One region of the Paracoccus sp. pheM1 genome, then DNA from elsewhere that is predicted to be linked to it. Evidence: riboswitches for the same ligand, from Rfam matches in the RefSeq annotation. Region 1 holds a riboswitch; each other region holds the start of a gene.
The links. A riboswitch is a leader RNA that binds a small molecule or an ion and turns the genes downstream of it on or off. The one in region 1 is predicted to bind cobalamin.

Region 1 (8,184 bases):
CATGCAGGCATTGAAACGGATCGGCATCGACACCTACATGCTGCTGCTGGTCGGCATGGTGCTGCTGGGGGTGTTCCTGCCCGCCCGCGGCATGGCGGCCGAGGCCCTGCGCGGCGCGACCTTCTGGGCGGTGACGCTGCTGTTCTTCCTCTACGGCGCCAAGCTCGATGCGGCTTCGGTCCGGGCGGGGCTCTTGAACCTCAGGCTCCAGGGCCTGACCTTCGGCGCGACCTATGCGCTGTTTCCCGTGCTGGGCATTGCGCTGGCCGCGCTGTTCGGCGGCGTCCTGGGCCCCGAGCTGACGCTGGGGCTGCTGTTTTTGGCCGTGCTGCCCTCGACGGTGCAAAGCTCGATCGCCTTCACCTCGATCGCGGGCGGCAACGTGCCGGCGGCGATCTGCGCGGCCTCGTTGTCGAACCTGGTGGGCGTGGTGCTGACGCCGCTGCTGGTCACGCATCTGCTGCACCACGACGGCGGCGGCGCCAGCCTCGACGCCATCCAGAAGATCGCCGTGCAGATCCTCTTGCCCTTCGTCGCCGGGCAATTGCTGCGGCGCTGGATCGGCGGCTTCGTCCAGCGCCACCGGCTGCTGACCATGGCGGTGGACCGCGGCTCGATCCTGCTCATCGTCTATTCCGCCTTCGGCGCCGGCACCGTGGCGGGCATCTGGTCGGCGATCCCGCTGCCGGGGCTGGTGCTGTGCTTCCTGGTCACGGCGCTGCTGCTGGCGCTGGTCATGGGCGCCATGCTCGGCGCCGGGCGGCTGTTCCGCCTGCCGCCCCAGGACCGGGCGGTGCTGTTCTTCTGCGGCTCGACCAAGAGCCTTGCCAGCGGGCTGCCTATCGCCACGGCGATCTTCCCGGCCGCGGCGGTGGGGGCGATCGTGCTGCCGGTGATGGTCTATCACATGACGCAGCTGCTGGTCTGCTCGGCCATCGCGCAGCGGCTGGCGCGCAACCCGCGTGCCTAGAAGTCCCAGTCCTCGTCCTCGGTCGCGACCGCCTTGCCGATGACGTAGCTCGACCCCGAGCCGCTGAAGAAATCGTGGTTCTCGCTGTCGGGCGACAGCGCGGCCAGGATCGCCGGGTTGACCTCGCAGGCCTGGGGCGGGAACAGTGCCTCGTAGCCCAGGTTCTGCAGCGCCTTGTTGGCATTGTAATGCAGGAAAGCCTTCACGTCCTCGGTCAGGCCGATGCCGTCGTAAAGCTCGGCGGTGTATTTCGCCTCGACGTCGTAGAGATCGAAGATCAGCGAGAAGGCGAAATCCTTCAGCGCCGCGCGCTCGGCCTCGCCCAGCCGCTCCAGCCCGCGCTGGTACTTGTAGCCGATGTAATAGCCATGCACCGCCTCGTCGCGGATGATCAGCCGGATCAGGTCGGCGGTATTGGTCAGCTTGGCGCGGCTCGACCAGTACATCGGCAGGTAGAAGCCGGAATAGAACAGGAAGCTCTCCAGGAACACGCTGGCGATCTTGCGCTTCAGCGGGTCCGAGCCGGCCTTGTATTCCTCCAGCACCAGCCGGGCCTTCTGCTGCAGGTGCGGGTTCTCCTCGGCCCAGCGAAAGGCCGCATCCACCTCGGGCGTCAGGCACAGCGTCGAGAAGATCGAGGAATAGCTGCGCGCATGCACCGCCTCCATGAAGGCGATGTTGGACAGCACCGCCTCCTCATGCGGGGTGATCGCATCGGGCATCATCGCCGGCGCGCCCAGGGTGTTCTGGATCGTGTCCAGAAGCGTCAGCCCGGTAAAGACGCGGATGGTCAGCTCGCGCTCCTCGGGGCGCAGCGTGGCCCAGCTCTGCACGTCGTTCGACAGCGGCACCTTCTCGGGCAGCCAGAAGTTCACCGTCAGCCGGTTCCAGACCTCCAGGTCCTTCTCGTCCTCCAGCCGGTTCCAGTTGATGGCCCGCAGGGGCGTGCGCGGCGCATGGTCCTTCATCCGAAGACCCTTTCTTTCGTGTCCAAATATCCTCGGGGGTGCGGGGGCAGACAGCCCCCGCCTCAAAGCGTGCAGGAAACGCAGCCCTGCACCTCGGTGCCCTCCAGCGCGGTCTGGCGCAGCCGGATGTAATAGATCGTCTTGATGCCCTTCTTCCAGGCATGGATCTGGGCGCGGTTGATGTCGCGCGTCGTGGCCTCGGCCGGGAAGAACAGCGTCAGCGACAGGCCCTGGTCGACATGTTCGGTCGCCGCCGCATAGGTGTCGATGATCGCCTCGGGGCCGATCTCGTAGGCGTCGCGGTAATAGTCCAGGTTCTCGTTCGACATGAAGGCGGCGGGGTAATAGACCCGGCCGATCTTGCCTTCCTTGCGGATCTCGATCTTGGCGACGATCGGGTGGATCGAGCTGGTCGAGTTGTTGATATAGCTGATCGAGCCGGTGGGCGGCACCGCCTGCAGGTTGCGGTTGTAAAGCCCATGCCGCATCACCGCGTCCCGCAGCGCGGCCCAGTCCTCGCGCGTGGGCAGCGCGACACCCTCGAACACCCGCGCGACATCGGGCAGCGTCGGCAGCCAGTCGCGCGTCACGTATTTGTCGAAGAACGTGCCGTCGGCATATTTCGACGTCTCGAAATCCTTGAAGCTGCGGCCCTTTTCCTGCGCCAACAGGTTCGAGGCGCGGATGGCGTGATAGGCGACGGCGGCGAAATAGACCGAGGTGAACTCGATCCCCTCGGGGCTGCCGTAATGGATGCGCTCGCGCGCCAGGAACCCGTGCAGGTTCATCTGGCCCAGCCCCACCGCATGGGCCTCGTCGTTTCCGCGCCGGATCGAGGGCACGGCCTCGATCGCCGACATTTCCGATACCGCGGTCAGCGCCCGGATCGCCGTCTCGACCGTGGCGCCGAAATCCGGCCCGTCCATGGTCGCGGCGATGTTGAGCGAGCCGAGGTTGCAGGAAATATCCGTGCCGAGGTGGCGATAGCTCAGATCCTCGTCGAAGGTGCTGGCCTCGTTCACCTGCAGGATCTCGCTGCACAGGTTCGACATGCTGATGCGGCCGGCGACCGGGTTGGCGCGGTTCACCGTGTCCTCGAACATGATATAGGGATAGCCGCTTTCGAACTGGATCTCGGCCAGGGTCTGGAAGAAGGCGCGGGCGTTGATCTTTTTCTTGCGGATGCGCTTGTCGTCCACCATCTCGGCGTATTTCTCGGTGACGGAAATCTCCGAGAAGGCCATGCCATAGACCTTTTCCACGTCATGGGGCGAGAACAGGTACATGTCCTCGTTCTTCTTGGCCAGTTCGAAGGTCACGTCCGGGATCACCACGCCGAGCGACAGCGTCTTGATGCGGATCTTCTCGTCGGCATTCTCGCGCTTGGTGTCCAGGAAGCGCAGGATGTCGGGGTGATGCGCGTTCAGGTAGACCGCCCCCGCGCCTTGCCGCGCGCCCAGCTGGTTGGCATAGGAAAAGCTGTCCTCCAGCAGTTTCATCACCGGGATGACGCCCGAGGACTGGTTCTCGATCCCCTTGATCGGCGCCCCGGCCTCGCGCAGGTTGGTCAGCATCAGCGCGACGCCGCCGCCGCGCTTGGAAAGCTGCAGCGCCGAATTGATGCCGCGGCCGATGCTTTCCATGTTGTCCTCCAGCCGCAGCAGGAAGCACGAGATCAGTTCGCCGCGCGATTTCTTGCCGGCGTTCAGGAAGGTCGGCGTCGCGGGCTGGAACCGGCCCGACAGGATTTCCTCCATGAAGCGCATGGCGAGATCCTCGTCGCCGCGCGCCAAGGCCAGCGCGACCATGACCACCCGGTCCTCGTAGCGTTCCAGATAGCGCCGCCCGTCGCGGGTCTTCAGCGTGTAGCTGGTATAATACTTGAAGGCGCCCAGGAAGGTCGGAAAGCGGAACTTGCGCGCATAGGCCGCGTCCCAGATCCGGTGCAGGAAGGCGCGCGGATACTGGTCCAGGACTTCGGCCTCGTAATAGCCTTCGTCCACCAGGTAGCCCAGCTTCTCGTCCAGCGAGTGGAAGAAGACGGTGTTCTGGTTGACATGCTGCAGGAAATACTGCCGCGCGGCCTTGCGATCCGCGTCGAAGCGGATGCGGCCCTCGCCGTCGTAAAGGTTCAGCATCGCGTTCAGCGCGTGATAGTCCAGCTCGGCCTTTACGCCATCGTCAAGCATTCCGTCCCCCAGAATTTCTCAAGCCCCGCCTGCACGCGGGAAATGTCCAGATCAGTCCCCGCCAGCTCGAATCGATACAGCACGGGGACGTTGCACTTGTCAGAAATCACCCGGCCGGCCAAGGCATAGGTCGCCCCGAAATTGCGGTTGCCGGCGGCGATGACGCCGCGCAGGCCGGCGCGGCGGGCGGGATCGTTCAGGAAGCGGATCACCTGCTTGGGCACCGCGCCCCGGCCGGTCCCGTCGGCATAGGTCGGGCAGATCAGCACATAGGGCGTTGCCGCCTCGGGCAGCGGATCGCGCGGCGAGACCGGGATGCGCCCGGCCGCCAGCCCCAGCCGCGCCACGAAGCGCGCGGTGTTCCCCGAGGCCGAGGAATAATAGACCAGCCCGCCCATGGCGCCGGTCAGGACAGCCGGCCGATCATGTCGGGCCGGAAGCCCGCCCAATGCGCATCGCCGGCGACGACCACCGGGGCCTGGCGATAGCCCAGCGAGACGACCAGTTCCATCGCCGCGTCGTCCTCGGTCAGGTCGATCAGCTGATAGGCCAGGCCGCGCGCGTCGAGCGCCCGCGTGGTGGCGGTGCATTGCACGCAGGCGGGCTTGGAGTAAACGGTGATGGACATGGCTCGGCTCCTTCTGTTCTGTCGGCAAGAGGGGGCCGGGCCGATGGGCGTGCCACCGGACCCTGTTCCAGCCCCGCGCCCGCCGCACGGTTTCGTCCTTTCGCGCCATGGCAGGTCTTCTGACTTGCGGGTCTCGGCTTAGCCGGCCTTCCCGGAGCCTTGGCCCCAGTGGCATTCCAGCGTCGCTCGCCGCTTACAGCTGCGGGGGCAGTGCCGGCTTTTCACCGGCTTCCCTTTTCATCCCCGAGTCGGCCCCAGGGCAACCATGACCCCGGCAGTTAGCCACGGGTCACGGGCCGGGTCAATCCATATTTAGTGGATGGCCGGGCCGCGCCGGGAATATCTGGTGGGGTTCCCGGATCGCGCCAAGGGCTCGATTTGCCGCCGGGCCATGGCGGTGGACGGGCTGCGGCCACGGGCCGCCCCACCTGCGCGCCTGTTGGATTATGGCAACAGGCGCGGGGACATGGCATGGAATGACGTCGCGTCGTTTGACAAAGCACGACAATTCGCCCTCTTGCGTGGATCGCGCGCACGTGAACCGGGGCTCCGTTCCCGTTCCCGTTCCCGTTCCCGTTCCGGCGCGCCAGAGCGCAATCCATTGATAAGTAAACACTTTCTGTCACCTCTGCCTGCCGGCGGAAGGCGAGGCATCTTTGTGCCGGGATAACCCATGAACAAAACCCATCCCAAACCGCCAGCCTCGGGGTCTGCCGCGCAATTGCTGCCGACCCTGGGCCTGCTTCCGGTCCTTGCCATTTCCGCGGGGGTCGGCGGCCCCGCCCAGGCGCAGGACACCGTGACGCTGGAGACGGTGGTCATCCGCTGCCAGCAGGGCAGCGAGGCCGAGACCAGCTACAAGACCACCGAAAGCGCCTCGGACAAGATCACCGCGCCGCTGCTCGACACGCCACGGACCGTCACCGTCGTGACCGCGCGCCAGATCAAAGAGCGCGGCTGAAGTCGCAGACCCGGTTGCCGCTGCTGCTCAAGGGCATCATGTCGGCGCATGATGCCGAGCGCGCCGTGGCGGTGGGTGCGGACGGGGTGATCGTCTCGAACCACGGCGGCCGGGCGCTGGACACGCTGCCGGCGACGGCCGAGGCGCTGCCGGTCGTCGCCCGCCAGGTCGCCGGGCGCATCCCGGTGCTGTGCGACGGCGGCATCCGCCGCGGCACCGATGCGCTGAAGGCCCTGGCCTTGAGGGCATTGGCGGTGCTGGTCGGGCGGCCGCAGATCCACGCCCTGGCGGTGGGCGGCGCGGCGGGGGTCGCGCATATGCTGACCATCCTGCGCGCCGAGCTGGAGGTCGCCATGGCCCTGACCGGACGTCGCGACCTGGCCGGGATCGACGAAACCGTGCTTTGGCCTAGCCCTTGAAGCTGCGCCACAGGCTCAGCGCCGCATCCGACAGGTCGCCCAGCCGGGCCAGCACATGTTCGCGCCCCAGCCCCGGCCCGTCTTCGGCCCGGTCCAGCCGGCGCAGCAGCCGCAGCACCCGGCGCTTGTGGATGCCGGTCCAAAGCTGGACCGGATCGGCGACCAGCCCGGCAAAGGTGGTCAGGACCGAGGCGACCATGGCCAGCACCACCCCGGTCAGCAGCAGATCCACGCTGGAAAGCTCTCGCGGGAAGGCGCCATACCACATGCGGCCGGCCCAGCTTCCCAGCGCGAAATCCTCGACCGCCTGTGCCTGCGCCCGCAGATGCGCGACCGGCCCGGCCAGCGAGATCACCCCCGGCGTGGCGCGGTGGAACAGCAAGAGCCCCGAGCCCAGCACCAGGACCGAGGTGGTGATCTCGGAGACCGCATTGCGGGTTTCGGCATAGTCCGAGACGGCGCGGGCGACGCTTTGCGGCGCGGCCCGGGGCGCCAGCCCCTTTTCGGCCAGGTCGTCGATGAAATGGGCCAGATCGGCCTCGATCCTTTGCGCCACGTCGGATTTCAGGAAGATCTGCCGGCGCGACAGCCAGTCGCCAGCGCGCCGCAGCCCGATCCGGCGCAGAAGCGGCGCGGCCAGCCGCACCAGCAGGAACAGCGGCGACAGCATGACGTTCACCGGCGCACGCAGCAGGTCGAGGCCGAGCGCGTGGCGATGCAGCGCCAGCGTGCCGCGCGGGCCATAGCGGGCGCGGACGAAGCGGCGGACCTCGGTCTCGCGCCGGGTCATCGGGCGGGGGTCGGCGGGCTGTAGGGCCATGGGCGCGGTCCTTTGGCGGATCGCGCCCAATCTAGGCATCGCGGCGGGGCGGCTCAATGCCGCGCGGTCACAGCAGCGCGACCAGCCCCAGGCCCAGGGTCGAGATGAACAGCCAAGCCAGCGCGCCAAGCGCCAGCGGCCGGACGCCCTTGGCGCGCAGCTTGCGGATGTCGGTTTCGAGCCCCATCGCCGCCAGCGCCATGGTCAGCAGAAAGGCGGTCAGGCCGACCACCTCGGCATGCAGCGCCTCGGGCAGGGGCAGGGCGCTGTTCAGCAGCACGACGGCGATGAAGCCCAGCACGAACCAGGGCGTCGGCGCCGAGCCATGCGCGGCCTTGCCGCCGCGCCGCGCCAGCGCGCCCAGCACCAGGATCAGCGGCGCCAGCAGCATCACCCGGCTCAGCTTGGCCACGGTCGCGGCCTGCCCGGCCTCGGCGCCATGCTGGAAGCCGGCGCCGACGACCTGCGCCACCTCATGCACGGTGGCGCCGACCCAGATGCCGTAATGCGAAGGCCCCATCGCCATCATCTCGCCCAGCAGCGGCATGACGATCATCGAGAGCGAGCCGAAGACCGTCACGCAGGCGATGGCATAGGCCACGTCCTCGTCCGTTCCGCGCGTGACCGTGTTCGTCGCGATCACCGCCGAGGCGCCGCAGACCGAGGTGCCGGCCGCGATCAGCTCGGCCAGCCGCGCCTCGACCCCCAGCGCCCGCCCCGCCCATTTGGTGAAGACGAAGGTCGCGGCCAGCACCACCGCGATCACCGCCACCCCCGGCAGGCCCACGGCGCGCAACTGCTCCAGCGTCAGCTGGAAGCCCAGCAGCACGATGGCGAAACGCAAGACGCGGCGCAGCGAAAAGCCGATGCCCGGCCGCGCCGCCTCGGGCGTGCCGGCCAGGTTGCGCAGCGCCATGCCCAGCACCATGGCCACCACCAGCGGGCTGAGCGCCGGGATGCCCGAGAAGCGCTGCACCGCCGTCGCCAGGACCGCGATGCCGAAGGTCAGCCCCAGCCCCGGCAGCGTGGCGGAAAGCCAGGCCGTGATCGCGGAAGATGTTTGCTGGTTCTGCTGGGTCGAGGACATGATCGCGTTTCCTTGCTTGCAAGGCGGAACATGGTCCCGGATACACGTTCAATCCATCGCATTATATTTGCCATATCGTTCGATTTTGCTTATCAGTTGGCCATGACGCTGGAACAGCTCCGCATCTTCCTTGCCGTGGCCG
Region 2 (8,184 bases), on a different contig from region 1:
CCGTGCCCTCGCGGAAGGGGAAAAGCCCGTTCGGCAGCCGCGCCGGCTTGACGAAGGCGCCGTTCTGGTAAAGCGCCAGCTCGCCCTCGCGGATCGGGTTCGCTTCGGTGATCGGCTCGACCTTCAGCCATTTGATATAGTCCGAGGCCAGGTCTCCCGGCCGCTGGCTGACCGGCACCTTCTGCGTCAGCCCGGCGCCCAGGCTGTCGGTGCGGGCGACGATGACGCCATCGTCCACGCCCAGTTCCTCGAAGGCCAGGCGGCAGGCGCGCAGCTTTTCGATGAAATCCTCGCGCGGGACCGTGACCTTGCCGTCCTGGTGGCCGCATTGCTTGGCGTCCGAGACCTGGTTCTCGATCTGCAGGCAGCAGGCGCCGGCCTTGATCAGTTCCTTGGCCAGCAGATAGGTGGCGTGTTCGTTGCCGAAGCCCGCGTCGATATCGGCGATGATCGGCACGACATGGGATTCGAAACCGTCGATCGCCGCGATGGCCTGCTGCCGCTCCGCCTCGGTCGTGGCGGCTTTCAGCGCCTTGAACAGGTCGTTCAGCGCCACCTCGTCGGCCTGGCGCAGCGAGACGTAGATCTCCTGGATCAGGTCGGCCACGGCGGTCTTTTCATGCATGGACTGGTCGGGCAGATGGCCCCAGCGGTTGCGCAGGCCCGCGACCATCCAGCCCGACAGGTAGACATAGGTGCCCCTGGCCGTGCCGCGCAGGCGCTTGACCGCCTTGATCATCTGCTGGGCGTGAAAGCCCGACCAGCAGCCCAGCGACTGGGTGAACTTGCCGGGGTCGGCGTCATAGGCCGCCATGTCGGCGCGCATGACCCCGGCCATGCCGCGGGCGATGTCCAGATGCGTGTCATAGGTGTTCTGCAGCCGCAGCTGCACGATGTCATCGACCGAAACGCCACCCGGCGTTTGACCGGAGGGGTAGCGGGACGACACCTCGGCATGGATTTCCGAAAAAGTCTTTCTGCTCATGATGCTTCCTTTCAGCAGGGTCGGTTCGGGGATCGGCAGCCGCGGCTTGCGGCAAGGCGGGGCATCCGGGGGGAAGCGGTCCGCCAAAGGGGGAAAGCGTGCGGATGATGTCCATCGGGCCCCTCAGTCCAGCGCGTTCAGCAGGTCATAGGCCGGCAGGGTGATGAAATCGGGCAGGGTCTCGGCCGTGGCCGCCTCTTGCACGATGCGCGCGGCCGAGGCGTAATGGCCGCGATGGAACCCGTTCGGGCCGAGCCGGTCGAGGATGCGCACGATCTCGGCCTGCATCAACTCGCCCAGCCATTCGGCGGTCAGCCGGCGCTCCCCGCCGCCCTCCAGCGCGACCGGGGCGCCGTGGCGCAGCCATTGCCACAGCTGGGCGCGGCTGATCTCGGCGGTGGCGGCATCCTCCATCATGTTCTGGATCGGCACCGCCCCGCGGCCGGACAGCCATTGCGCCAGGTATTCGACGGCGACCTGGATGTTCAGCCGCACGCCCGCCTCGGTGATCCGGCCCTGATGCGGTTTCAGCAGCATGGCGGGCTCGATCCGCCATTGCTGGCGCGGCTTGCGGATCTGGTTCGGACCGGGCATGGCGGCGTCGAAGACCGCCTGCGCCACCGGCACCAGGTCGGGATGCGCGACCCAACAGCCGTCGAAGCCCATGCCGACCTCGCGCTGCTTGTCGGCGCGGACGCGGGCAAAGGCGGCCTCGTTCGCCTCGGCATCGCCCCGGACGGGGATCGCCGCCGACATGCCGCCCATGGCATGGATGCCGCGGCGGTGGCAGACCTTGACCACGCGGGCGGCATAGGCGGCCAGGAAGGCGTCCTCCATCCCGACCTGCGCCCGGTCGGGCAGCACATAGGCGGCATGGCTGCGCAGGGTCTTGATATAGCTGAAGATATAGTCCCAGCGGCCGCAGTTCAGCCCGGCGATATGGTCGCGCAGCTCCCAGACGATCTCGTCCATCTCGAAGGCGGCGGGCAGGGTTTCGATCAGCACCGTGGCCTTGATCGTGCCCTGCGCCAGCCCCATGCGGTCCTGGGCAAAGGCAAAGACCTCGTTCCAGAACCGCGCCTCGCCATGGGCTTCCAGCTTGGGCAGGTAATAGAACGGCCCGCGCCCGGTCGCGGCCAGCGCCCGTCCGCAATGATAAAGCGACAGGCCGAAATCGAACAGTGCCGCCGAGACCGGCTGGCCGCCGATCAGCACATTCGCCTCGGGCAGGTGCAGCCCGCGCGGGCGGACGACCAGCAGCGCCGGGTTGGGGCCGACGCGATAGCTCTTGCCATTCGCCTGGTGCTCCAGCGTGCCGTCGCGATAGTCGATCAGGTTCGCCTGCCCGGCGATGACATTGGCAAAGCTGGGCGCGGTCGCATCCTCGAAATCGGCCATGAAGACGCGCGCGCCCGAGTTCAGCGCGTTGATCATCATCTTGCGATCCACCGGGCCGGTGATCTCGACCCGGCGATCCTCCAGCGCGGGCGGGACGGGGGCGGCCTGCCAGATGCCCTGCCGGATCTCGCGCGTCTGCGGCAGGTAGTCGGGCAACTCGCCCCGGTCGATGCGCTCCTGCCGACGGGCGCGGGCGACCATCAGCGCATGCAGCCGCAGGCCGAAGCGGGCCTGCAATGCGGCGACGAAACCCAGCGCCTCGGGGGTCAGGACATGATCCGCGCCCGGCACGGCGCGCAGGACGACGGGCGGAAGCGGTGGGGCATTGCGGTCGAGCGGCATGGCGGCCTCCTGTGATTCACGGCGTAATGTCACAGTAGTAATGTCATGCTGCATGTGCATTATTGCTTTGAAAACAACGGGTGTTGCGGTCAGTCTTGTCACCGTGCAGCCGCAGAACTTGTAAGGTTTGTCACATGGCCCGAGGCGAGAAACTGATCATCGGCCAGCGCCTGCGCGTGCTGCGCCAGTCGCTGGGGCTGACCCAGGCGCAGATGGCGGCCGAGCTGGGCGTCTCGGCCAGCTATGTCACGCTGATCGAATCCGACCAGCGCCCGGCCTCGGCGCGCTTCCTGATGCGGCTGGCCGAGGTCTATGACATGAACATCGCCGAGCTTGCGCCCTCGACCGACGCGCAGCTTGCGGCGGATTTCGCCGCGGCGCTGAAGGATCCGGCGCTGGAGGCAGGCGCGCCGTCCCGCGCCGAGATCGAGGCGGTGCTGCAAGCCTCGCCGCGGATCGCGGCGGCCTTCGTGCGGCTGCACGACAGCCACCGCCAGGCGCTGCTGCGGCCGCAGGCCGACGACAACCCGCTGACCGACCGCGACAAGGTCGAGGCGCTGGCCGGCACATCGCGCCCGGTCGATGCGGTGCGCGGCTGGTTCTATGCCCGGCGCAACCATGTCGATGCGCTGGACCGCGCCGCCGAGGCGCTGGCCGAGGAGCTGGCGCTGCACCGCAACGAGCCGCATATGGCCCTGACCGGCCGGCTGGCCGCGCATGGCATCGCTGTGCGCATCCTGCCCGCCCCGGTCATGGGCGAGCAGCTGCGCCGCTTCGACCCGCACCGGCGCGAGCTGATGCTGTCGGAACTGCTGGCGCAATCCAGCCGCCGCTTCCAGATCGGCGTGCTGCTGGCCCGGCTGGAGCAGGAACCGCTGATCGCCCGGCTGGTCGACGAGGCGGGGCTGGCCGACCCGCCTGCCGTCGCGCTGATGCGGGTGAGCCTGGCGAATTACTTCGCGGCGGCGCTGATGATGCCCTATGCCCGCTTTCTCGCCGCCTGCGAATCGGCGCGCTACGACGTCGAGCTGCTGGGCCACCGCTTCGGCGCCAGTTTCGAGCAGACCGCGCATCGCATGTCGACGCTGCAACGCCCCGAGGCGCGGGGCATCCCGTTCTTCTTCGTGCGGGTGGACCGGGCCGGGAACATCTCGAAACGCTTCAGCGCCGGGCGGTTCCCGTTCTCGCGCTTCGGCGGCACCTGCCCGTTGTGGAACATCCACGCCGCCTTCGAGACGCCGGACCGGGTGCAGACCCAGGTGATCCGCATGCCCGAGGGCGCCAGCTATTTCTCGATCGCGCGCACGGTGGCGCGGGCCGGCGGCACCCATGGCGCACCGGCGCAACGGCTGGCGATCGGGCTGGGCTGCGACGTGGCCTATGCGCCGCGGCTGGTCTATGCCGACGGCATCGACCTGGACCGCATCCGGCCGGTGGACATCGGGCTGAACTGCTATCTCTGCGAGCGGCCGGATTGCTCGGCCCGCGCCCATGCCCCGATCAACCGCCGGCTGCGCGTCAACGAACGCGAGCGCAGCCTGGCGATCTTCAGCTTCGAGGAGGGCTAGGCGCCCGCAGGCAGGCCGTGGCCGGGCGCCCATGCTGACGCTTGCCAGCGCCCGCGCCGGCAGCTAGGGAGAGCGCGTCGGTTTCCGCAAGGAATTGAAAGGGAATCCGCCGGGGTCGCAAGGCCCCGAACCGGAACTGCCCCCGCAACTGTAGGCGGCGAGCAGGATGCGAGAACGCCACTGTGGCCCCGTGCCATGGGAAGGCCGCATCCCTGCCGTGACCCGCCAGTCAGGAGACCTGCCGACGACGTTTGACCAATCCGAGCGGGTCGGCTCGGGAGGGGTTGCGACCGGCATTGGCCCGGTCTCCATCCGCTCATCCGGCCTGTTCATGATGTAGCGGAAGGAAACATCATGCTGAGGCTCACCACGGCGATCATCGCCACGTCCACCCTGGCGCCGATGGCGCTGGCGGGCACCGAATACCCGCTGACCCTGACCAGCTGCGGCCACGAGGTCACTTTCGACAAGGCGCCCGAAAGCGTCGTCAGCGTCGGGCAAAGCACGACCGAGATCCTGTATATGCTTGGGCTGGCCGACAAGGTGGCGGGCACGGCGCTGTGGATCAACCCGGTCCTGCCCGAATTCGCCGAGGCGGACGCCAGGGTCGAGCGGCTGGCCGACAACGCCCCCAGCTTCGAAAGCGTGCTGGCCAAGAAGCCTGGGCTGGTGGTCACGGCCTATGAATGGATGATCGGCCCGCAGGGCGCGGTCGGCACGCGCGAGATGTTCGACGACGCGCAGATCCCCAGCTGGATCATGCCGACCGAATGCGTCGGCAAGGACAATACGCAAAGCATGGACGGCGCGCGCTCGGTCCTGTTCGACACCGCGCTGCTTTACCAGGGCATCGAGGAACTGGCGGCGATCTTCGACGTATCGGAGCGCGGGACCGAGGTGATCGCCGACCTGAAGGCGCGCGAGGCGGCGGCGGTCGAGCGGGCGCAGGCGCTGGACCTGCCCGAGGGCGTGTCGGGCCTGTTCTGGTATTCCTCGGCCGAGATCGAGATCGACCCCTATGTCGCGGGCGCCAATGGCGTGCCGGGCTGGATGCTGTCCAAGCTGGGGGTGCAGAACGTCGTCGCCTCGCCCGAGGAATGGCCGACCGTCGGCTGGGAAACCATCGCCAAGGCCGGCCCGACCTTCATCGTCGCGGCCGAGATGAACCGCCGCCGCTTTCCCGCCGACGACATCGCCGTCAAGCGCGATTTCCTGACCTCGGACCCGGTGACAAGCGAGATGGAGGCGGTGAAGAACGACCGCATCCTGACCATGCCGGCCAATGCGATGGACCCCTCGGTGCGCGCGATCTACGCGCTGGAATCGCTGGCGGACTCGCTGGCCGGGTTCGACCTGCAATGAGGGTGCGCGCCGCGACCCGCAGCACGGGGCGCAATCGGGGCTGGCTGTGGCTGGCCCCCGCCGTGCTGGTCGCGGCGCTGCTCTTCGGCACGGCGGTGGGCGAGACGCGCATTCCGCTGGCCACCGTCATCGAGGTGCTGGCGGTCAAGGCCGGGCTTGGCTCGGCCGCGCTCGACCCGATCGACGCCAGCGTGATCTGGCATTACCGGCTGTCGCGGGCGGTGGTCGCGGCCTGCGGCGGCGCAGGCCTGGCGCTGTCGGGGCTGATCCTGCAGGCGCTGCTGCGCAACCCCCTGGCCGAGCCCTATCTGCTGGGGATTTCGGCCGGGGCCTCGACCGGGGCGGTCACGGTCGCGGTGGCGGGGATCGGCGCAGGGCTGCTCAGCATGTCGGCGGGCGCCTTTGCCGGGGCGCTGACCGCCTTCGCGCTGGTCGCGGCGCTGGCGCGCGCCGCCGGCGGCGGAACCGGGATGCGCGGCGCCGGGGTCATCATCCTGGCGGGCATCGCCGGCTCGCAGATGTTCAATGCGCTGACCGCGCTGATCATCGCGCAATCGGCCAGCGCCGAGCAGGCGCGCGGCATCATGTTCTGGCTGCTGGGCAACCTGTCGGGCGTGCGCTGGCCGGACAGCTGGGTCGCGGTGCCGATGGCGGCGCTGGCGCTGGGGGTGGGGCTGTGGCATGCGCGCGCGCTCGACGCCTTCGCCTTCGGGGCGGAAAGCGCCGCGTCGCTTGGCATCGACCTGCGGCGCACGCAGGCGCTGCTGATCGGCACGGCCTCGCTGGCGACGGCGATCATGGTCTCGATCGCCGGGGCCATCGGCTTCGTCGGGCTGGTGGTGCCGCATGCGATGCGCATCCTCGTCGGGCCGCGCCATGCCAGGCTGGTCCCGGCGACGGCGCTGGCGGGGGCGGTGTTCCTGGTGCTGTCCGACGTCGTCTCGCGCATCGTCATTCCCGGCCAGGTGCTGCCCATCGGCGTCATCACCGCACTGGTCGGCGCGCCCGCCTTTGCCGTGGTCATGATCCGGGGCCGGCAGCGATGACGCCCATCCTGGAAGCCGTCGGCGCCAGCCATGCCGTGCGCGGCCGCGAGATCCTGTCCGACATCAGCCTGCGCCTGCATCCGGGCGAGACCCTGGGCCTGATCGGGCCGAACGGATCGGGCAAGTCGACGCTGATGGGGCTGATGGCGGGCCTGCTGCGCCCCAACCGCGGCGAGATCCGGCTGGAGGGCCGGCCCATGGCCCGGCTGGGGCGACGGCAGATCGCGCGGCGGCTGGCGCTGGTCGCGCAATCGGCCGAGACGGCCGAGCGGATCACGGTGCGCGACGCGGTCGAGCTGGGCCGCACGCCCTGGCTTGGCCCGCTGCGGCCATGGGGTGCCCAGGACGACGACGCCGTCGCGGCGGCCCTCGACGCCGTGGACATGGCGCATATGGCGGGACGCGACTGGGCCTCGCTTTCGGGGGGCGAGCGCCAGCGCGTCCATATCGCGCGCGCCCATGCCCAGGCGCCGCGCATCCTGCTCCTGGACGAGCCGACCAATCACCTGGACATCCATCACCAGATCGCCATCCTCGACCTGGTCGCGCGGCTTTCCGTCACCACCGTCATCGCGCTGCACGACCTGCATCACGCCTTGCGCTGCGACCGGGTCATGGTGCTGCGCGCGGGCCGCTGCGTGGCGCTGGGGCCGCCGATGGAAATCCTGACCCCGGCGCTGATCCGCGAGATCTTCGCGGTCGAGGCCGAGATCATCCCCCATCCCCGCGGAGGCCGGCCGGTCTTCGCCTTCCAACGCCTTGCCTGAAAGGACATCCCATGCTGCTTCGCGCCGCGCTTCTTGCCTGCCTGCTGCCCGCCGCCGCCCTGGCCGAACTGCATGAGGTCAGGATGCTCAACCGCAACGACACCGGCCCGATGCCGTTCGAGCCGGACTACCTGGTGGTCCGGCCCGGCGACACAGTCCGCTTCCTTGCCACCGACCCCGGCCACAACGCCGCCACCATCGCCGGCATGATCCCCGAGGGTGGCGAGAAATTCATCGGCAAGATCAACGAGGAAATCGAGGTCACGCTGGACGCCGAGGGCATCTGGGGCATCAAATGCTCGCCCCATTACACCATGGGCATGGCGATGCTGATCCAGGTCGGCGACAGGCCCGCGACCAAGGCCGACCTGCCCGACGACCTGCCCGAAGCCGTTCGCCAGAGGATGCTGGAAATCCTCGAGCGGCGGAAAGCGGACTGAGCCGCGGCCGGGACCATGCGGAACCGTTCGGTCAAGGACGACATCCGCGACTATTGGAGCCACCGGGCCGAGACCTATGACCAAAGCCCCGGCCACGGCCTGATGGCCGCGCGCGAGGCCGCCGCCTGGCTGGCGCTGATCCGGCGCCACCTCGGCCCCGGCGAAGGCCGCCTTGCGCTGGACCTGGGCTGCGGCACCGGCGCCATGTCGCTGCTGATGCGGCAGGCGGGCCTTGCCGTCACCGGGCTCGACTTCGCCGGCCCGATGCTCGAGCGC
Region 3 (5,093 bases), on a different contig from region 1:
GCGGGACGGAGCGGACGGTGGCCACAATGATGGGGATCGATGATCAGCCCGAAACGGCGAGGCGCGGGCAAACCATGACCAGGCCAGGATCGCACCCAAGCCCGTCCCCGGCAAACCCCACGTCCAGATAGCCGCTTGCGGAGGACATGCCTACGCTTCGGAACATGAGCATCACGCCGAAAGCTCTCGCCGCACGATATCGGCACCAGCGCTCAACGCCGCCAGCTTCCGCCTTGCCACGTTGCGCGACAAGGGCGCCATCCCGCAATTGGTGCAGGGATAAAGCCTGTCGGCCTCCACGAATTGCAACGCCTTGCGCAAGACCTCGGCAACCTCTTCGGGGGTTTCGATCGTGTCGGTCGCCACGTTGATGGCCCCGACCATCACCTTCTTTCCCCGCAGAAGCTCGATCAGATCCATCGGAACGTGGGAGTGCTGACACTCCAACGACAAGATGTCGATGCTGGATGTCCGCAGTTTGGGGAAGACTGACTCGTATTGCCGCCATTCCGCACCCAGAGTCCTCTTCCAGTCCGTATTGGCCTTGATCCCGTAGCCATAGCAGATGTGAACGGCTGTTTCGCATGTCAGACCTTCGGCCGCCCGCTCCAGCGCTGCAACCCCCCAGTCGTTCACCTCGTCGAAGAAAACGTTGAAAGCCGGCTCGTCGAACTGGATGATGTCGACACCGGCCGCCTCCAGCTCCCGCGCCTCTTCGTTGAGGATACGGGCGAATTCCCAGGCCAGCTTTTCACGGCTTTTGTAATGGCCGTCGTAGAGCGTGTCGATCATGGTCATCGGACCCGGCAGGGCCCATTTGATGGGCTGATCGGTCTGTGCACGCAGGAATTTCGCATCTTCGACGAATACCGGCCTGTTGCGCGATACGGCGCCGACGACGGTCGGGACACTGGCATCATAGCGGTTCCGGATCCGGACGGTTTCGCGTTTCTCGAAATCGACGCCTTCCAGATGCTCGATGAAGGTGGTGGCGAAATGCTGGCGCGTCTGCTCGCCGTCGCTGACGATGTCGATGCCCGCCTGCCGCTGATCATGCAGGGCCACGCGCAGGGCATCCTGCTTGCCTTCAAGCAGCTCCTCTCCTTGCAGATTCCATGGTGACCAGAGTTTTTCCGGCTCGGCGAGCCATGACGGTTTGGGCAGGCTTCCTGCGGTGGAGGTGGGCAGAAGTTTGTTCATTGCGCGTTTTCCTGGCTGGTTCGGATGATCAGGCGGCGTATTGGCCGGACCATTCTGCAAGAATGTCCCGGCAGGGCGTGATGAAATGTTCCTCGGCAAATTCGCCCTGCTCGACCGCCAGCCGGCTGCGTTCCTCGCGGTCATAGGTGACCCGCGTCAGCGAATAGTCCCGATGCGTCAGGCTCGGCCGATATGTCGAACCCGCAGGAGAGTTGGCGTTGTAGATTTCCGGGCGATAGATCCGCTGGAAGGTTTCCATCGTGCTGATCGTGCCGACAAGCTCCAGCGTCGAATAGTCATTGAGCAGGTCGCCCGTGTGATAGAACGCCAGTGGCGCAACCGCGTTCGGGGGCATGAAGTTGCGGACCTGCAACCCCATCTTGCCGAAATAGCGGTCGGTGAGGGATAAGTCGCCCTGCCGGTATTCGACGCCCAGAACCGGGTGTCGGTTCTCAGTTCTGTGATATGTCCGGCTGGTCGAGACGCTCAGGCAGATGACCGGCGGTTTCCCGGAGCATTGCCGATAGGCTGCCGAGTGCAGGAAGCTCTTGAACAGGTTGCCGTGCAGGTCTCCGAAATCTTCCGGCGTATCAAGATCCTTGCGATCCCGATTGTGCCGGGGCAGCACGATGCTGAAGTCGTAATCCCGCACATAGGACGAAAAGTTGTTCCCCGCGATACCCGCGATCCGTCGACCCGACAGGCGGTCGAGGATGGTCGGCTTCAAGATCTCGATCAACGGAAAGGCATCGACATGGCGTCCACCGCCGATGCTGACTGCGACCGAGATGATGTCGAGCTCGACCGAATAGCGGTCACGGCCCGGATTGTCCCAATCCGCCAGCGCATTGAAACGGTTGTCGATCATCGTGATCGCGTTGCGCAGATTGTCCTGCCGCGCCTCGCCCCTGGCCAGATTGGCAAAATTGGTTGTGGCGCGAGTGTTGTCCGACGGGCGATAGGTGTCGTCGAAACGAACGGTTGTAATGGAATAGGCGAGGTCACTCATCCTGGCATGCCTTCCGAGCGGCCCGCGGTCACGGGCCATGAAAACCAAACGATCCCCGTGACGGTTGTCACGAAGCGGCGATTTCACCTTGCGGATAGGCCGCTCCCGACGCGCCCACCGCGGCCGGAACAGGTGAAAGATCGAGGCAGGTTTCCTGACTTGCGGGTCGTCACCTGGACCGGCCTTCCCGACGCGAAATCCGCGCCAGTGGCATGTCGGACAGGCTCTCCGCCAACAGTTGCGGGGGCAGTTCCGGAATTGGCGAAAGCCTGACCGGATTCCCTTTTACCCGGGGTTTCCCCCGGCACCTTGATCTGTCGGCAGGGTCGGCTGGATCCGCGCCCAAGTCAACCTGGCGGAGGCATCGAAATTCTCATCTAGATTATGAGGATGACACAGGAGAGAGGTAAAGCGACGACGGCAGCTCGGTCAGGAGAACCCCATGTCGATCCTCGTAGAGTGATTGTCCGCCAAGGGCTCTTCGCATCGTATGCGCTGGTGGCAATCAGCGTTAATAGGAAGCGGCGGGGCCGCTCTCTTGGCCGAAGCTGGCCAATCTTGTGATGGTGGTTGGCAACTTGCGCTGGCGGTCGGGGCACCGCATTCCGCAAGTATTTCTACGCCAAAGTGTGCCAGCTTGCGATCAGCCCAAGCATAGCCGTTGAATCCCGCGACAGGCGGGTTTTCCTCATTGCATCGGATACCTGCAGGGAGGCTGGAACCACCTTGTCCGGCACGAAGATTCTCTGGGGCCAGATCAGCGTGGTCTTCCTGATCGTGCTGATGTTCGTCTGGTCCGGCACGCAATGGACGGCCTGGCGGCTCGGCTTCCAGCCCCAGCTCGGCCCGGCATGGTTCGATCTCTGGGGCATCCCGGTCTATTATCCGCCGGCCCTGTTCTGGTGGTGGTATTTCTACGACGCCTACGCCCCGCGCATCTTCATGGAGGGCGGCATCATCGCCGCCTCGGGCGGTTTCCTCGCCATCGGCATCGCCATCCTGATGTCGGTCTGGCGTGCCCGGGAGGCGGAGGATGTCGAGACCTATGGTTCGGCCCGATGGGCGGGCCGGGCCGAGATCGAACGGGCGGGGCTGCTCGGTCCCGACGGCGTCGTGCTGGGCAAGCTCGGTGTTGACTATCTGCGCCATGACGGGCCGGAACATGTGCTCTGCTTCGCGCCGACCCGCTCCGGCAAGGGCGTCGGGCTGGTGGTGCCGACACTGCTGACCTGGCCGGGCTCGGCCATCGTCCACGACATCAAGGGCGAGAACTGGCAGCTGACCGCCGGGTTCAGGGCCAGACACGGCCGGGTGTTGCTGTTCGATCCGACCAATGCGGGTTCCGCCGCCTATAATCCGCTGCTGGAGGTGAGGCGTGGGGAATGGGAGGTGCGCGACGTCCAGAACATCGCCGACATCCTGGTCGATCCCGAGGGCTCGCTGGAAAAGCGCAACCATTGGGAAAAGACCAGCCACGCCCTGCTGGTCGGCGTCATCCTGCACGTGCTCTATGCCGAGAAGGAAAAAACCCTGGCGCGCGTCGCCGCCTTCCTCTCCGATCCGCGCCGCTCGATCGAGGCGACGCTGGCGGCGATGATGAAGACCCCGCATCTGGGCGAGGCCGGGCCGCATCCGGTCATCGCCAGCGCCGCGCGGGAACTGCTGAACAAGTCCGAGAACGAACGCTCCGGGGTGCTGAGCACGGCGATATCCTTCCTCGGCCTCTATCGCGACCCGGTCGTGGCGGCCGTGACATCGCATTGTGACTGGCGCATCGCCGATCTGATCGCGGCGGAAAAACCCTCGACGCTCTACCTCGTTGTGCCGCCTTCGGACATCAACCGCACCAAGCCGCTGATCCGGCTGATCCTCAACCAGATCGGGCGACGGCTGACAGAGGACCTGCATGCCAAGGACGACCGCCACCGCCTGCTGCTGATGCTCGACGAGTTTCCGGCCCTCGGGCGGCTGGACTTCTTCGAATCTGCCCTCGCCTTCATGGCCGGCTACGGCATCAAGTCCTTCCTGATCGCGCAATCGCTGAACCAGATCGAGAAGGCCTACGGTCCCAACAACTCGATCCTCGACAATTGCCATGTCCGGGTCAGCTTCGCCACCAATGACGAGAGGACCGCGAAGCGGGTCTCCGACGCCCTTGGCACCGCCACCGAGATGAAGGCGATGAAGAACTATGCCGGGCACCGCCTCGCGCCCTGGCTCGGGCATATCATGGTCTCGCGCTCCGAGACGGCCCGGCCCCTGCTGACCCCCGGCGAGGTGATGCAGCTGCCGCCCGAGGACGAGATCGTCATGGTCGCCGGCACGCCGCCGATCCGGGCCAGGAAGGCGCGCTATTATGCCGATCCGCGCTTCCGCGAGCGGGTGCTGTCCCCGCCGGATCCGCGCGGGGTTGCGCCGGTAGCGCGGTCGGACGACTGGACCGGGCTGAAGCCGCCACAGCTGGATGCCGTGGGGCAGGGGGCTGATGCCGGAGCAGCGCCACATGCCGGCGCTGCACAGGCCGATGCGCAATCGTCCGCGGACTCGGACGATGCCGGGTTGCGCCGCGAACCGGGGTTGGAGCCGTATCAGGACATCGCCCCGGAGCCGGCTGCGCCTCCCGAGAACGAATTCGATCCCGACTTCGATGCCTCGGAACAGCAGGCGGGCCGCAACCGGGGGTTGGTGCGCGACATGCGCCGGGTCGCGCGCCAGATCTCCATGGACCAGAACGATGGAATGGAGCTTTGAGCCATGCCGCAACATGCCGACAAGAAGAAACGCCTCTCGGTCTATCTCGACCCGGACCTGATGCTGCTGCTGGCCGATTATGCCGACCGGCGCGGCAAATCCCGCTCGCTCATCGCCGAGGCGGCCATCGCCT
Region 4 (8,184 bases), on a different contig from region 1:
TGGCCGAACGCAGGGCGTCGGCGGGCATCCACATCTTTTCCAGCTGATAGAACTCGCGGACCTCGGGGCGGAAGACATGGACGATCACGTCGTCGGTGTCGATCAGCACCCAATCGCCGGTCTCCTTGCCCTCGATCCGGGCCGAGCGGCCGGTCTGTTCCTTCAGGCGCTCGACCAGCTTCTCGGCGATCGAGGCCACCTGCCGCGCGTTCCGGCCCGAGGCGATCACCATGTGATCGGCCATGGCCGAGCGGCCGCGCAGGTCGATGGTCACGACATCCTCGGCCTTGTCGTCGTCAAGAGAGGCAAGAATGCGGTCCAGTAGCTGATCGCTCGTCAGCCCGGATTCCGCGGTGGTCGCAGCCGGCGCAGCGGCCGGCGAGACGGTATTGGACAGGGTTCATCCTCCGGTCATCACGCCGATCTCCCCCGGCGCCGGGGCCTTACCAATGTAGCACGGAATCGCGCCCGCTCAATGCAGGCGCAGCGGATTTCTGGACGCATCCGCCGGCGGGCAGGCCGAAACCGGCAGATTTCCCCAGGGATCGGCGCATCTGACCTGCCCCGCGCCCCAGGCCAGGTGCAGGCTTTCGGCACCCGCCGCCGCCCGCGCCTGCTTCAGCGGCGTGTCCGCCCAATGCACCGCCAGCGCGAAAACGGCCACGCAGATCAGCGGGATCGCCCGCAGGATGATGCGAATCAGCATGATCGGTCCCCTTTCCCGTGTCTTTCGGCGCCAAGATAGGGACCATTTCCCAACTTGGAATTAACAGGGCCGTGTGGCGATATTGAATATGATGTGAAATCGCCCTATTAATGCCCCTATGCGAGGATTCGTCTATTTCGACATTCACGACCGCGCCCGCCTGCCCGGCCGGTTCTACGGCGAAAGCCTGTCCGTCACCGCCCGACTTTGACGGGAGCGGGCGCTTGCGCGCGCCCTGCCGCAGGCTGCGGCACCCCCTCCGCCCTTTCCCAGCTAGTCTTCCAGAAAAGAGACAGCCATGACCGGCAACACGAACGCGGGCGCGCCCCGCACCCTCTACGACAAGATCTTCGACGCCCATGTGGTCGAGCGTTCCGAGGACGGCACCTGCATCCTCTATATCGACCGGCACCTGGTGCATGAGGTGACCTCGCCCCAGGCCTTCGAAGGGCTGCGCATGGCCGGGCGCAAGGTGCGCCGCCCCGACCAGACCATCGCCGTGCCGGACCACAACGTGCCCACGACGCCCGACCGCGTGGACGGGATCGAGAACCCCGAGGGCCGCATCCAGGTCGCCGAGCTGGACAAGAACGCGCGCGAATTCGGGCTGAACTATTACCCGATGAACGACATCCGCCAGGGCATCGTGCATATCGTCGGCCCCGAGCAGGGCTGGACCCTGCCCGGCATGACCGTGGTCTGCGGCGACAGCCACACCGCGACGCATGGCGCCTTCGGCGCGCTGGCGCATGGCATCGGCACCTCGGAGGTCGAGCATGTGCTGGCCACCCAGACGCTGATCCAGAAGAAATCCAAGAACATGAAGGTGGAGATCACCGGCAAGCTGCGTCCCGGCGTGACCGCCAAGGACATCACCCTGTCGGTGATCGGCGCCACCGGCACCGCCGGCGGCACCGGCTATGTCATCGAATATTGCGGCGAGGCGATCCGCGACCTGTCGATGGAAGGCCGCATGACCGTCTGCAACATGGCGATCGAGGGCGGCGCCCGCGCCGGGCTGATCGCGCCGGACGAAAAGACCTTCGAATATGTCAAGGGCCGCCCGCACGCCCCGAAGGGCGCCGCATGGGAGGCCGCCGTCGCCTGGTGGAAGACGCTGTTCTCGGACGAGGGCGCGCATTGGGACAAGGTCGTCACCATCCGCGGCGAGGACATCGCCCCGGTCGTGACCTGGGGCACCTCGCCCGAGGACGTGCTGCCGATCACCGGCAGGGTGCCCGCGCCCGAGGATTTCGAGGGCGGCAAGGTCGAGGCCGCGCGCCGCAGCCTGGACTACATGGGCCTGAAGCCGGGCACGCCGCTGAACGAGATCAGCATCGACGCGGTCTTCATCGGCTCCTGCACCAACGGCCGGATCGAGGATCTGCGCGCCGCCGCCGGCATCCTGAAGGGCCACAGGCTGGCGCCGGGCGTGCGCGGCATGGTGGTGCCGGGCTCGGGCCTGGTGCGCATGCAGGCCGAGGAAGAGGGGCTGGACAAGATCTTCATCGACGCCGGCTTCGAATGGCGCCTGGCCGGCTGCTCGATGTGCCTGGGCATGAACCCCGACCAGCTGGCGCCGGGCGAGCGCTGCGCCGCGACCTCGAACCGCAACTTCGAGGGCCGCATGGGCCGGGGCGGCCGCACCCACCTGATGTCGCCGGTGATGGCGGCCGCAGCCGGGATCAGGGGCCACCTGACCGACGTGCGCGAACTGCTGGCGGAAACCGTCTGATGGCGGGCGGCGCGGGGCCTTACCGGCCCCGCCGCAGCAGCATCAAGGCGTTGATCGCAATCAGCCAGAGCCCGGCGTTCTCGAACCAGAAGTTGTATTTGATGTTCGCGAAATCGGCGCTGATGAGCCTGTCCACATGATGAAAGCCCACCGCGCGCACCAGCACGAAGCCGCACAGCACGGCCAGCCCCAGCAGGGCCGGGCCGTTGCGGCGCATGTGCCCGCGCAGGGCATTCGTCGTCCAGGCCAGCGCGAGTGCCACGCCCAGCACCAGCCCGGCGATGAAGGCCAGCTGCACCATATGGCGGTCGTCGTACCAGCCCTGCGCCCGCGCCATGCAGCGTCCGGTGGCGGTCAGCGCGGTCTGCAGGTCCAGCTGCTTGTTCACCCCCAGGAAGGCCATCAGCCCGGCGATCGTCAGCCACAGCCCGCGCGCCGCGCCGGCCGGACGGCGGCGCAGCACCATGACGGCCAGCACGAAGCACAGGAAGTAAGAGAGCACCGTCAGCCAGCCGGTGATCTCGGGGTCTCCGATCTGCGGCCTCCAGTCGCGCGCAATGCAGGCGCGCAGGGCCGCAAGGCTGGAAAACCCGAAAAACATCAGCGAAGCCCTTTCCATGGCGCAAGGCGCCGGACGGGTCTCGGTTAACGGGCCGCTGCGGCCCAAGTCAATTCTGCGAGGATCACGACATGGACAAGTTCACCACCCTGACCGGAATCGCGGCACCCATGCCGCTGGTCAACATCGACACCGACATGATCATCCCGAAACAGTTCCTGAAGACGATCCACCGCTCGGGTCTGGGCAAGAACCTGTTTGACGAGATGCGCTATGACGCCCAGGGCAACGAGATCCCGGATTTCGTGCTGAACCAGCCGGCCTGGCGCGACAGCCAGATCATCGTCGCCGGCGACAACTTCGGCTGCGGCAGCTCGCGCGAACACGCGCCCTGGGCGCTGCTGGATTTCGGCATCCGCTGCGTGATCTCGACCAGCTTCGCCGACATCTTCTACAACAACTGCTTCAAGAACGGCATCCTGCCCATCGTCATGCCGCCAGAGGTGGTGGACGTGCTGATGGAGGACGCCAAGAAGGGCGCCAACGCCCGCATGACCGTGGATCTGGAAAACATGACCGTGACCACCTCGGACGGGCAGAGCTTCCCCTTCGAGCTGGACCCGTTCCGCCGCCACTGCCTGCTGAACGGGCTGGACGACATCGGCCTGACCATGGAAAAGGCCCCCGCCATCGACGCCTACGAGGCGCAGATGGCCCAGAGCCGGCCTTGGGTGTAAGGCTGCTTGCCGGGGCGGCGCTGATCGCCGCCCTTGGCCTGGCCGCCCAGGCCGATCCGCTGCGGATCGCGACCTTCAGCCCCGACCTGTCGCGCGACGGGCCGGGGCTTTTGTTGCGCGACCTCGGCCGCAAGGATGCGCAGATCGACGCCGTGGTGCAGGTGTTGGCGGAAACCCGGCCCGACATCCTGCTGCTGACGCATTTCGACTGGGATTACGAGGACAGCGCGCTGGACGCCTTTGCCGCCAGGCTGGCGCAGGCCGGGCTGGACTATCCGCACCGCTTCGCCGCCCGGCCGAATTCCGGCATGGCGACCGGGCTCGACCTGAACGCCGACGGGCGGCTGGGCACGGCCGACGATGCGCAGGGCTTCGGCACCTTCTCGGGGCAGGGCGGCATGGCGATCCTGTCGCGCCATCCGCTCGGGCCGGTCAAGGATTACACGGATTTCCTCTGGCGCGACCTGCCCGACAACCTGATGCCGCCGCTGCCCGAGGAGGTGGCGGCCATCCGCCGCCTGTCCTCGACCGCGCATTGGGATGCGGTGGTCACGGTCGCGGGCCGGCCGCTGCACCTCTTGGCCATGTCCGCGACGCCGCCGGTCTTCGACGGGCCCGAGGATCTGAACGGGCGACGCAACCATGACGAGCTGGCGTTCTGGCTGCATCACCTGCCCGACGGCCCCTTCGTTCTGGCCGGGAACCTGAACCTCGACCCCCTGGACAGCGAAGGCCGGCCCGAGGCGCTGGCCCGGATCATGGCCCATGTCACCGACCCCCTGCCCCGCAGCGCGGGCGGCGCGACGGCCAAGGGCGGGGTGAACGACGGCCACCGGGGCGATCCGGCGCTGGATACCGGCGACTGGCCGGACGACAAGCCGCCGGGCAACCTGCGCGTCGACTACGTCCTGCCGGCAAGGCCGCTCAAGGTGCTGGACTCGGGCGTGTTCTGGCCGGCCGAGGGACCGCTGGCCAAGGCCGCGCTGGCCGCTTCCGCGCACCGGCTGGTCTGGGTCGACCTGGACTGGCCGCCGGCACCCTGATTCGGACAAGCCCCTTCCGCCCGTCCCCGCGCGATGCCCCGGCATCTTCTCCGTTGTCCAAATACCCATGCGACGGCGCCGCCTGCCGGCCCGTCGCCCGGCCTTCGACCCCGCCCGCAGCGGCCACCCGATTCCGCTTGCCGCCGCCGCGGCATCGCAGGTAACATGCGCGTGTATCGGTGCCCCTTTCCGGGGCCAAAAGGGAATGCGGTGCGGTCCTCGGCGTCTCGGGGGCCAAATCCGCAGCCGCCCCCGCGACTGTAGGCGGAGAGCGGACGTCCATCGCGCCACTGGCCATCCGGCCGGGAAGGCGGGCGTCTGCCGTGACCCGCAAGCCAGGAGACCTGCCGATGCAGGAACCGCAATGTCGTCGGGTTGGACGACCAAAGGAAAGGGTCGCAGATGACCGCAAAACCCATGACCGCCGCCGGCGCCAGCCGCGCCTCGGTCCTGTTTCCCGCCATCGCCGCCTTCGCGATCGGCTTCGGGCTGATCTTCATGTCCGGGCTGGTGCAGGCCGAGACCCTGCATGACGCCGCCCATGACGTGCGTCACGCGACCGGCTTCCCCTGCCACTGACATGTTCTCGCGCATTCTGACCAGCGGGTTGATCGCTGGCGCTGCAACGGGGCTGATTGCCGCCCTGTTGCAGCTTTGGTTCGTGCAGCCCGTGCTGCTGCATGCCGAACTGTATGAATCCGGCCAACTGGCCCATTTCGGCGCCGAGGCCGTCGGCGCGCACCAGGACTTGGGGCCCTTCGAATGGACCCGCAACATGCTTTCGGTCCTGTTCACCATGATGGTCTATGCCGGCTACGGGCTGATGCTGGTGGCGCTGATGGCGCTGTCCGAGGCGCAGGGCAACGCGGTCACGGCGCGGCAGGGGCTGCTTTGGGGCCTGGCCGGCTACCTGACCATGCAGCTTGCCCCCGCCTTCGGCCTGGCGCCGGAAGTGCCGGGCGTCGCCGCCGCCGATGTGCAGTTGCGCGCGATCTGGTGGCTGGGCACCGCCGCCGCCACCGGGCTCGCGCTGTGGCTGGTCGCCTTTGGCAAGGGCTGGGCGGCCTGGGGCGTGGCCATCGTGCTGATCCTGGCGCCGCATGTGATCGGCGCGCCGCAGCCCGACAGCTATGCCGGCCCGGTCCCGCCCGAGCTTTCGGCGGAATTCGCCGGGCGCGCCCTGGGTGCCGGCGCCATGGCCTGGGCGCTGCTCGGCCTGCTGGCCGGCTGGTTCTGGCAGCGCGAAAGCCAACGCGCGCCGGTGCCGCAAGCCGCCTGATCCGGGCCGCAACCGTTTCGGCCGGGCGTGCCTGTCGCGCCCGGCCCTTTCATGAAAGCGGGGAAAAGACATGGATCGTTCGATCCCGATGCTGCTGATCGGCCTGATCTTCGGCGGCGGCATGGGCTTCGTCATCGCCGCCGCCAACGGCATCACGCTGGACGGCCACGACCACGGCGCGCATGGCCACGGCACCCAGGCCGCGGCGCATGACCACGGCGCGCCCATCGACCTGCCCGCGGGCAGCGCCACCGCCTCGGCCCGGCTGGAGCCCGACAGCACCGCCGGCTGGAACCTGTTCGTCGAGGCCGAGGGCTTCTGCTTCGCCCCCGAACATGCCGGGCTGGCCGATCGCCGCGGCGAGGGCCATGCGCATCTTTACCTGAACGGCGCCAAGATCGCCCGGCTCTACGGCCCGGCCCATCACCTCGACATGCTCGCCGCCGGCGACCGGCTGCGGGTCGAGCTGAACTCGAACGACCACCGCCCGCTGACCGTGGCGGGCCGGCCGCTCGCCGTGGAACTGACCGTGCCCGACCGCCCGGTCGGCATCCGCGCCGGGGCCGAGGGCCTGCCCGACAGCGCCATTTGCGCCACGCCCCGATGATGCGGTTCGGCCCCGAGGACCAGGCGGCGCTGGACCGCATCCTGTGCTGGCGCCGCGACGTGCGGCATTTCCGCGACGACCCGATCCCCGAGCCGCTGCTGGAGGAATTGCGCGCGGCGATGGAACTGGCGCCCTCGGTCGGCAATGCCCGGCCCTGGCGGGTGATCCGGGTCGAAAGCCCCGATCTGCGCGCCGCGATCCGCGCCGATTTCCTGCGCTGCAATGCCCGGGCCGCCGCACGCTACCAGGGCCGGCAGCGGCAGGAATACGATGCGCTGAAGCTCGCCGGGCTGGACCGCGCGCCGGTCTGGCTGGCCGTCTTTACCGAGATCGACCCGTCCGAGGGCCACGGCCTTGGCCGCGCCACCATGCCGCAGACCCTGCGGCAATCGACGGCGATGGCGATCCATGCGCTGTGGCTGGCGGCACGGGTGCGCAACCTGGGGCTTGGCATGGTCTCGATCCTCGACCCCGCGCGGATCGGCCCGCTGCTGGCGGTGCCCGAAAGCTGGGAGTTCTCGGCGCTGCTCTGCCTGGGCTGGCCCGAGTTCACCGACGACACGCCGCTGCTGCACCGCACCGGCTGGCAGGAAAACACCGCCTCCGGCTGGCAACGGCGCTGAAAGGCCCCGCCGCATCCGGCGGGGCCGCTTGGTTCAGGGCTGCGAGGTGGCCGGGCCCATGGGCTGGCCGTTGACGGTAAAGGGGCCGCCGCCCTCGGGCATCTGGATGTCCCAGACATTCTCGCCGCTCGCGCCGGGCTTGGCCATGGCGCGGGCCATGCGCAGCATCATCAGCGGCTGGGCGGCCTCTTCGGGCGGGGCCGCGGCCAGCGCCGCCTCGACCTTGTCGAGCCCCGTGGCCGAGATCAGCGCCGCGCCGGTGGGCGCCGCGCCCGGACCGGCCGCGATGTCCGCGCGATAGTCGATCTGGTAGCCGTCGCCCTTGATCTGCGACGGCGCAAGCTTCAGGTCGGCCGTGCCGCCAGGCAGCAGCGCCGCCTGCAGCTGTTCGGGCACCAGCCGCGCAAAGGGTTCCTCGGCGGCCAGGTCGAAGCCCTCGATCAGCATCTTCGCCGGCGCCGCCAGGTCGAAGCCCGAGGCGGTGAAATCCAGCGTCACCTCTTGCGGCAGGATCGGCTCGACCCAGGGCGGCAGCACGCCCTCGGGCACGGTCACGCCCAACAGCGCCACCCGTTCGTGCAGCCGGCCGTCGGCGGTGGCGCCGGACAGGCCGACCGTCACCTTGGTCGAGGCAAGGCCGAACTCGCCCAGCGGAGAGCCGATCTTCAGATCATGCAGGACCGCCTCCATCGACAGGTCGTCCCACAGCGGCATGGCGGCGGCCAGCTTGTCGCGCAGCCCGTCCTGCGAGCCCTTGATCAGCTCCTCGGACGGGTGGGCGACGAACCAGGCGAGCAGGGACAGCATGCCTTCGGTGCGCGCGCCGGTGATCTGGCCGCTGCCCTCGTAGCCGGGCGCGGTGATCTGGAAGGTCATCGGCTGGCCGCCCGGACCC

Region 2: linked by a shared signal. The riboswitch ahead of KF941_RS24130 (ABC transporter substrate-binding protein) and the one ahead of nrdH (glutaredoxin-like protein NrdH) in region 1 are both predicted to bind cobalamin.
Region 3: linked by a shared signal. The riboswitch ahead of KF941_RS07345 (DUF1852 domain-containing protein) and the one ahead of nrdH (glutaredoxin-like protein NrdH) in region 1 are both predicted to bind cobalamin.
Region 4: linked by a shared signal. The riboswitch ahead of KF941_RS11085 (CbtB domain-containing protein) and the one ahead of nrdH (glutaredoxin-like protein NrdH) in region 1 are both predicted to bind cobalamin.

The regions. Positions count from the first base shown of each region.
Region 1 covers NZ_JAGXCX010000002.1:1,596,433-1,604,616, forward strand. The annotation lists gene KF941_RS21870 (bile acid:sodium symporter family protein) at 2-970, shown strand; gene nrdF (class 1b ribonucleoside-diphosphate reductase subunit beta) at 967-1,938, opposite strand; gene nrdE (class 1b ribonucleoside-diphosphate reductase subunit alpha) at 2,001-4,127, opposite strand; gene nrdI (class Ib ribonucleoside-diphosphate reductase assembly flavoprotein NrdI) at 4,109-4,525, opposite strand; gene nrdH (glutaredoxin-like protein NrdH) at 4,534-4,755, opposite strand; cobalamin riboswitch at 4,847-5,038, opposite strand; gene KF941_RS21900 (alpha-hydroxy acid oxidase) at 5,581-6,135, shown strand; gene KF941_RS21905 (DUF6635 family protein) at 6,125-6,955, opposite strand; gene KF941_RS21910 (YeiH family protein) at 7,023-8,042, opposite strand; gene KF941_RS21915 (LysR family transcriptional regulator) at 8,145-8,184, shown strand, end outside.
Region 2 covers NZ_JAGXCX010000003.1:279,738-287,921, forward strand. The annotation lists gene KF941_RS24115 (isocitrate lyase) at 1-985, opposite strand, end outside; gene aceB (malate synthase A) at 1,109-2,725, opposite strand; gene KF941_RS24125 (helix-turn-helix transcriptional regulator) at 2,860-4,293, shown strand; cobalamin riboswitch at 4,355-4,554, shown strand; gene KF941_RS24130 (ABC transporter substrate-binding protein) at 4,648-5,655, shown strand; gene KF941_RS24135 (iron ABC transporter permease) at 5,652-6,701, shown strand; gene KF941_RS24140 (ABC transporter ATP-binding protein) at 6,698-7,468, shown strand; gene KF941_RS24145 (pseudoazurin) at 7,480-7,908, shown strand; gene KF941_RS24150 (methyltransferase domain-containing protein) at 7,924-8,184, shown strand, end outside.
Region 3 covers NZ_JAGXCX010000001.1:1,459,983-1,465,075, reverse strand. The annotation lists gene KF941_RS07350 (methionine synthase) at 172-1,200, opposite strand; gene KF941_RS07345 (DUF1852 domain-containing protein) at 1,229-2,209, opposite strand; cobalamin riboswitch at 2,336-2,536, opposite strand; gene KF941_RS07340 (conjugal transfer protein TraG) at 2,936-4,960, shown strand; gene KF941_RS07335 (ribbon-helix-helix protein, CopG family) at 4,964-5,093, shown strand, end outside.
Region 4 covers NZ_JAGXCX010000001.1:2,169,143-2,177,326, forward strand. The annotation lists gene rsfS (ribosome silencing factor) at 1-340, opposite strand, end outside; gene KF941_RS11060 (hypothetical protein) at 473-706, opposite strand; gene leuC (3-isopropylmalate dehydratase large subunit) at 1,005-2,441, shown strand; gene KF941_RS11070 (hypothetical protein) at 2,461-3,042, opposite strand; gene leuD (3-isopropylmalate dehydratase small subunit) at 3,132-3,737, shown strand; gene KF941_RS11080 (endonuclease/exonuclease/phosphatase family protein) at 3,728-4,780, shown strand; cobalamin riboswitch at 4,941-5,147, shown strand; gene KF941_RS11085 (CbtB domain-containing protein) at 5,183-5,359, shown strand; gene KF941_RS11090 (CbtA family protein) at 5,361-6,059, shown strand; gene KF941_RS11095 (hypothetical protein) at 6,130-6,666, shown strand; gene bluB (5,6-dimethylbenzimidazole synthase) at 6,666-7,289, shown strand; gene KF941_RS11105 (hypothetical protein) at 7,323-8,184, opposite strand, start outside.